Regions from separate parts of the Bradyrhizobium sp. USDA 336 genome, predicted to be linked through region 1. Evidence: riboswitches for the same ligand, from Rfam matches in the RefSeq annotation. Region 1 holds a riboswitch; the other holds the start of a gene.
What was found. A riboswitch is a leader RNA that binds a small molecule or an ion and turns the genes downstream of it on or off. The one in region 1 is predicted to bind cobalamin.
Positions count from the first base shown of each region.

Region 2: it holds a riboswitch for cobalamin, as region 1 does, so the genes downstream of both, metE (5-methyltetrahydropteroyltriglutamate--homocysteine S-methyltransferase) here and ABIA45_RS13610 (TonB-dependent receptor) in region 1, are expected to answer to the same signal.

Region 1 is NZ_JBIYDC010000002.1:2,701,249-2,704,655, forward strand. Features, by position in the region: gene ABIA45_RS13610 (TonB-dependent receptor) at 1-1,161, opposite strand, end outside; cobalamin riboswitch at 1,276-1,479, opposite strand; gene ABIA45_RS13615 (histidine phosphatase family protein) at 1,552-2,124, shown strand; gene cobT (nicotinate-nucleotide--dimethylbenzimidazole phosphoribosyltransferase) at 2,117-3,169, opposite strand; gene cobF (precorrin-6A synthase (deacetylating)) at 3,175-3,407, opposite strand, start outside.
Region 2 is NZ_JBIYDC010000002.1:7,879,883-7,883,289, forward strand. Features, by position in the region: gene ABIA45_RS37590 (nodulate formation efficiency C protein) at 1-350, opposite strand, end outside; cobalamin riboswitch at 1,330-1,534, shown strand; gene metE (5-methyltetrahydropteroyltriglutamate--homocysteine S-methyltransferase) at 1,635-3,407, shown strand, end outside.

The DNA of each region.
Region 1 (3,407 bases):
CGCGCCATAGCCATAGGCCTGACTTTTCAGCGTGAGGTCAGGCGCGAGCTTCAGCTCGAATCCGCCACGCAGCCACACTTCCTGCGCCACGTTGCGGTTATCGAGAACGTTGTAATTGGTGTTGAAGGTGCGATCGTCGATGGTGACGGCACCGAGATTCGTTCCGTTGTAATTCGAGACGTAATTGCCGGAGACGATCCCCGTCGTCGCGTGCGAACCGCTGAAGGCGACCGGCACCAGCGGCGCGCCCCAATAGGCCTTCGAGCGGTCTTCACGATATTCGACCGCGCCCCAGAACCTGAGACTATCCGAGGCGCGGTAATTGAGCTGGCCGGACGTGCCGAAGGTCTTGACATTGGTGTCGTCGGCAAAGCCGTTGAGCGCGGAACGGCTGATGTCGAAGCGATAATCCAGCCCCTGCACATTGGTGCTGCCGCCGGAGCCGTAATGGGCACGGAACGAATTCAGCGAGTCCCAGGAGAAATCGGCCTCGTTGCTGACAGCTCCGGTGTGCGGCTGCTTGGTGACGAAGTTGATCGCGCCGCCCGCCGCGCCCTCGCCCGAAATCAGCGAGGCCGGGCCCTTGAGGAATTCCGCGGCCTCAAGGTTGGCGGTGTCCACGATCCGCGAGGTCATGTTCTGCGGACCGATCTTGATGCCGTTGTAGAGCGTGTTGATCTGGCTGTTGGTGAAGCCGCGCATGGAGAAGGCGGAAGGTTCGGCCGGGTTGTCGCCCGAGGTGACGCCGACGGCGCCCTGCGCCACCTCGGACACGGTGCGATAGCCCTGCTCGCGCATCGTTTCGGCGGAGACAACTTCGACGGTCGCGGGCGTCTGCCGCACCGTCAGGCCGAGCCGCGATGCGCTTTCGGCCACGGCATTGGTGTTGAGGGGCGTCTGCACCGTCGAATCCGGCACGACGGGTTTTGGCGCGGCGGATACAGCCGCCGGCCTGCGCGCTGCCGCGCGACGCGCGCTCTGCGCCGCTCCTGCTGCCTGTTTGGCCGGCTTGCGCGCCTGGGCGGGCGATACCTCGATGGGTGGCAGGGACTCCCGGGCCTGCTGCGCCAGAGCGGCAGGCGGACCAAGAGCGGCGAAGGACGTGAACGCGGCGGAAACCAGCAGGACGCGGCGCGGTCGTGCGATACGGATGGAAGACACAGGTCAAAACCTCGGTATGACGTCAGTGGCACGTCACAGCGAACGAGGTCTCACCTTTGGCCTTGCAGCCGTCCGATGAAGCCGAATGTCTGTACTCCCCGACCGACATCTTCGCGTGTGACCACGGCTGACGGCAGGTCTCCTGGCTCGCGGGTCGTGACCGCTTCGTCGCCTTCCCGGGACCGAGGACCCAGTGGCTCGTGACGAAGGATTCACCGCTTACAGTTGCGGGGGCAGCCGCGGCATTGGGGACAATTTTCCCCGCACCGCATTCCCTTTTCATTCCCTCTCGGGAAAACCGTCGCGAGCATCTAGGATTACCGCCAAGACAGAGTCAATGTGCCAGTTGCGGCGTTGTGGCCACAGCAGCCAACTTCCCTGGAGATGAGCATGGAAGGCGAGACCTTCCTCTGGTTGATCAGGCATGCGGCCGTCGTGGGCGTGCCCGGGACGATCCATGCGGCCGATGCGCGGGCCGACCTCGGCGATCACGCCGCATTGACGGCTCTCAGGCGCCTCTTGCCCGCGGATGTCGCCGGCTATGCCAGCCCGTCGCGGCGCACGGTCGAGACGGCGCGCGCGCTGGGGCTCGAACCGGAACTGGTCAGCGAATTTCGCGAGCAGGATTTCGGCGATTGGACCGGCCATCGGCATGACGAGCTCGCCGCGACCGGCGGCGAGGCCTACGCGCAGGTCTGGCGCGATCCCGCGCACGGACGGCCGCCGAACGGCGAAAGCTTTGCGGATCAGGTCGCCCGCGTCCGCCTCGGCCTGGCGCAGATTGGCGCAGGCTCCGCGGCGCTGGTCGTTCATTCCGGCACCATTCGTGCCACGCTCTGCATCGCGCTCGATCTCACACCGGAAGCCGCACTGCGCTTCGTGATCGATCCACTGTCGCTGACCCGGATCGACCGGCTCGCGGGCGGCTGGCGTGTCGTCTCGGTCAATCAACGCATTAGCTAGGCCGATCCGGCACATTGGCCTGCGCGAAGGTCGCCATGCCGTTGTGAAGTGCGCAGGCCGAGCGCACCAGCGGCAGCGCGATCGCCGCACCCGATCCCTCGCCGAGCCTGAGATCGAGGCTGATCAGCGGCTGCACGTTCAGCGTGCGCAACACCAGCCGATGTCCCTGCTCCGCCGATTGATGCGAGGGCAACAGGAACGGCTGGCAGGACGGGTTGAGGCGCGCCGCCGCCAGCGCCGCCACCGAGACGATGAAGCCGTCGATCAACACGGGAATGCGGCGTTGCGCGGCCGCGATGATCGCGCCCGAGATCGCCGCGATCTCGAGGCCACCGACCGCGCACAGGATCTTCTCGACCGCGGCTCCGGCGACGCCGTGGCGCGCGATCGCCGCATCGATCACCCGCGCCTTGTGCGCGCGGCCGGCCGCATCGATGCCCGTGCCGCTGCCCGCGATCTCCCCGGCGCTCACACCAAGTAGGCTCGCCGCGATCGCCGCCGATGTCGTGGTGTTGCCGATCCCCATCTCGCCGAAGATCAAGAGATCAGGCCGGCCGGCCTCGGCGCGCACCACCGCGCGCTGGCCGGCCTCGAAGGCGAAGGCCAATTCCGCCGGCGTGAGCGCGGCCTCGACACTGAAATCGCGGGTGCCGCTGCGCGGCTTGTCGGTGACGATTCCCGCCATCTGCTCCTGGGACAGCGTGCCGGCGTCGACGACCTCGAGGCTCGAACCCAGCTCGCGCGCCAGCACCGAGATCGCGGCGCCACCGGCGGCAAAATTCGCCATCATCGCGATGGTGACGGCTTGCGGATAGGCCGACACGCCCTGCGCGACGATACCGTGGTCGCCGGCGAAGATGATGATCGGCACCCGCGCGGCGCGCGGCTGCCCGGTCGCCTGCAGGCCCGCAAGCTCGATTGCGAGCTGCTCGAGCCGCCCGAGCGCGCCGGTCGGCTTCGTCAGCTGCGCCTGCCGCGCAATGGCCGCCTCGCGATGAACAGCGGAGACCTCGGGGCAGTTCTGGGTAACCCATTCGGGAAGCATGCTGCTCAACGCCTGCGTTTGATGATGTAGCTGTCCATGATCCAGCCGTGCCGCTCGCGTGCCTCCTGCCGCACGGCGGCAATGCGCGCGCCCAGTTCAGCCAGCGCGCCGGACATGACGATCTGATCGGGCATGCCAAGATAGGCTCCCCACCAGATGTGAAGTCCGGCCGGATCGAGCGACTGGAACGCCGTGCCGCCATCGAGCATCACGACGACGGTATCGACGCCCTGCGGCC
Region 2 (3,407 bases), 5.2 Mb from region 1:
TCCCTTTCACCATCTGCGACTTCTTTGGCGATCAGCGAGAGCGCTAGGGCACGCCAGCCCAATTCCATCGGCTTCGCATAGGTTGACGCAAGCTCAATCGTACCGTCGAGCGCGACTTTCCAGGTGATAGCGTACTGCTCGTCTGATTTGTTGTCTCGGTGCCTGGTCCACGAAACGAAAACATGGTCGTTTTCGCCAAGTTCAGCGACCCCCCACATCTGAGGGACGAACTGTGCCACCTTCGAGACATTGGAGATGATTTGTTCTATCGTCTCACCATCTTGCGCTCGCCACGTTGACTTGAGTCTTTCGACAAGTGGGTTGTCGCTGGCGCGAATAGTGTTACTCATGGCAGCCGGCCAGGCTAGGCAGATTAGAAGTCCGCCCATGCGAAGCCATAGCGCGGGTCTTCCCGACATTCTCTTCATAACCCTCGGCCTATCACGTTTCATCCGTACATCTTTCAAGGCGGGCAACCTTGAACCTGCTATGAGCGAGCGCAAGAAGTTTACGGAGACGCGACGGGGCACCCGCGGCTGTCCCGCGCGGGCAGGCGCTCCCCTCTATGTCACGCGCCGCTAACTTCCATAGCCAGCGACAGCGTCAATTGGCTGAGCTGGACATCCCCAGCAGAAGAGACTGGGCATGTCGAGGGGCTTGCATTCTTCGTGCCAGGCAGCAGGCGGAGATTTGCACGGGTTTTATGTCCCTATTGTCGACTTTCCGACCTGCGCACGTTTCGATGTTTCCATTCAGTGTATCGGCGTAGTTTGTGCATCCTTGTCCCGCACAGATAGTTTGCGGAAGAGGTGAGCGCCTCGATGCCAAGTGCCTGATGAGATTCGACGGTGTGTTTGCCGTCATTGAACCGGGTGGTTCGCTAAAGTTGCCGTCGGCGTTCGGCCTACATGATGGCTGGCGATACGAAGCCGAGAAGGTCTGGCTGGCACGAAAATCAACCTGCTCGCCGCGTATGTTGCTAGATTGCGCCTCCTGCCTTGACGTGTTCAATGGGGATCCTCTAGTCGAGAAAATAGCTGGCCAGCGGATGTGCTGGGCGAACCGCTGGAAATCGGAAGCCGCATCGAATGCATTCTGCTCGAAACGGCGGTAATCGCCGCTACGCGGGCTGGTTTTGTCCCTTCATTGATGGGGCGGGCGGCGTCGCCTCAAGGCAGCTCCGAGTCGCACTCCGACATCTGACAAGGACATCTCTGATTGCGACAGCTCTGTTTAGAGAATCATAGAGATGGACGGTCATTCGCCTAGTAGATGTCGCAGATAGCGTGGCACATAATCTGAGAGGTTGACGGAAGAGTCCTCCTGCCGATAATCCAAGCTCGTCGAGGTTCTCCGAATCCCACTTGATCCGGAGCTAAGAGGGAAGCCGGTCCAAATGCCGGCGCTGCCCCCGCAACTGTGAGCGGCGAGCTACTGTCCAACGATGTCACTGAAGCCCGCACGGCTTTGGGAAGGCCGGACAGCAGCGATGAGCCAGCGAGCCAGGAGACCTGCCCCGACGATAGATTGGTCCACGGGCGGGGTGTCTCGGTGGTGCGCCAAGCAGCCGTCGCGCGCGCGACTTCCTCTGCCTGCGTCCGCCATGGCCTCTGTCCCCAACAGGGGTTAACACTATGTCTCTTCTCTCTCTTCCGGTTGCTACGCTCGGTACGCCACGCATCGGTCCAAGGCGTGAGCTCAAATTCGCTCTTGAAAGCTACTGGGCCGGAAAGATCAGCGAACAGCAGTTGCTCGAGGACGCATCCGGCCTGCGCGCAGCGAACTGGGCTCGTCAGAAGTCTCTCGGCGTCACGGTCATTCCGTCGAATGACTTCTCGCTGTATGATCAGGTGCTCGATACAAGTGTCATGGTTGGCGCTATCCCGGAGATCTACGCCTCGAAAGGAGAATCCGTTTCCCTCAAGACGTACTTCGCCATGGCTCGCGGATCACAATGCGACGATCAGGATGCGAGTTGCGGTCTGGGCCCGCGGGGGTCTGGCGCACCCGCGCAGGAAATGACTAAGTGGTTTGATACCAACTACCACTACATGGTTCCCGAGTTTTACAAGGGACAGGGGTTCAGACTTTGCTCTCGCAAACCCATTGAAGAGTATGTGGAAGCAAAGGCTCTAGGCTTTCAAACCCGCCCTGTCCTGATCGGGCCCGTCACATTCCTAAATCTCGGTAAGAGTGCCGATAGCGCGTTCCAGCCCCTCTCCCTACTGGATGATTTGATACCGGTCTATATCGACGTTCTGCATGAATTGGCCGAACGAGGGGCAAGTTGGGTTCAGTTTGACGAGCCCTGCCTGGTCCTTGATCTGGACGAAGCGGTGCGAAAATCATTGCTACATGCCTATAACCGGTTCGCAAAGGAGGGACCGGCTATCAAGATCATGGTTGCCAGCTATTTCGGCGAGCTAGGCGACAATCTGGATACCGCATTGAGCCTCCCGGTTTCCGGTCTGCACTTTGATCTGGTTCGAGCGCCAGAGTTGTTGGATAAGATCGTCGCTGTCGGCCGAAGTGATCTCGTCATGTCGCTCGGGGTCATCGACGGCCGGAATGTATGGCGGTCGAACTTGTCGTCCCTTCGTCAGCGGCTGGAGCCCGCGATTGCGAAGCTCGGCAAGCACCGTGTACAGCTCGCTCCATCCTGCTCGCTGCTTCACGTGCCGGTCGATGTTGAACTCGAGACCGGGCTCACGTCCGACGTCAAGAGCTGGCTTGCTTTCTCTGTTCAGAAGATGCGTGAGCTTGCGATCCTGGCGCGAGCACTCGCTGGCGACCAAAATGTTGGGCTCGCTCTTGCCGATTCGGAATGCGCTGCGACTGCCCGCCGGACTTCGCCGAAGATCCATGATGCCAATGTCGCTACCCGGATGAGGGCGATCGACCAGACGATGCGCAGGCGCGCAAGCCCATTTGCCCGTCGTTCCGAGATCCAAAGGGCACGCTTTGGACTACCAGCGTTTCCCACCACGACAATCGGATCGTTTCCGCAGACCAGAGAGGTTCGAAATGCTCGTGCGGCGCATGCGCTAGGCGCGATGAGCGACGAACAATACGACAGGTTCATCAAGGAGGAGATAGCCCGCGCCGTACATTGGCAGGAGGACATTGGTCTTGACGTCCTCGTGCACGGAGAATTTGAGCGCAATGACATGGTGCAGTACTTTGGCGAGCAACTCGGCGGCTTCCTATTTACCAGGAAGGGATGGGTACAGTCTTATGGTTCGCGCTGCGTCAGGCCCCCGATCCTGTTTGGCGATGTAGTGCGGTCGAAGCCGATCACTGTGGACTGGTGGCGCTATGCGCAATCACTAACTAGCAAGCCAATGAAGGCCATGTTGACCGGACCGGTGACGATCCTGAACTGGTCGTTTGTTCGCGATGATATTCCT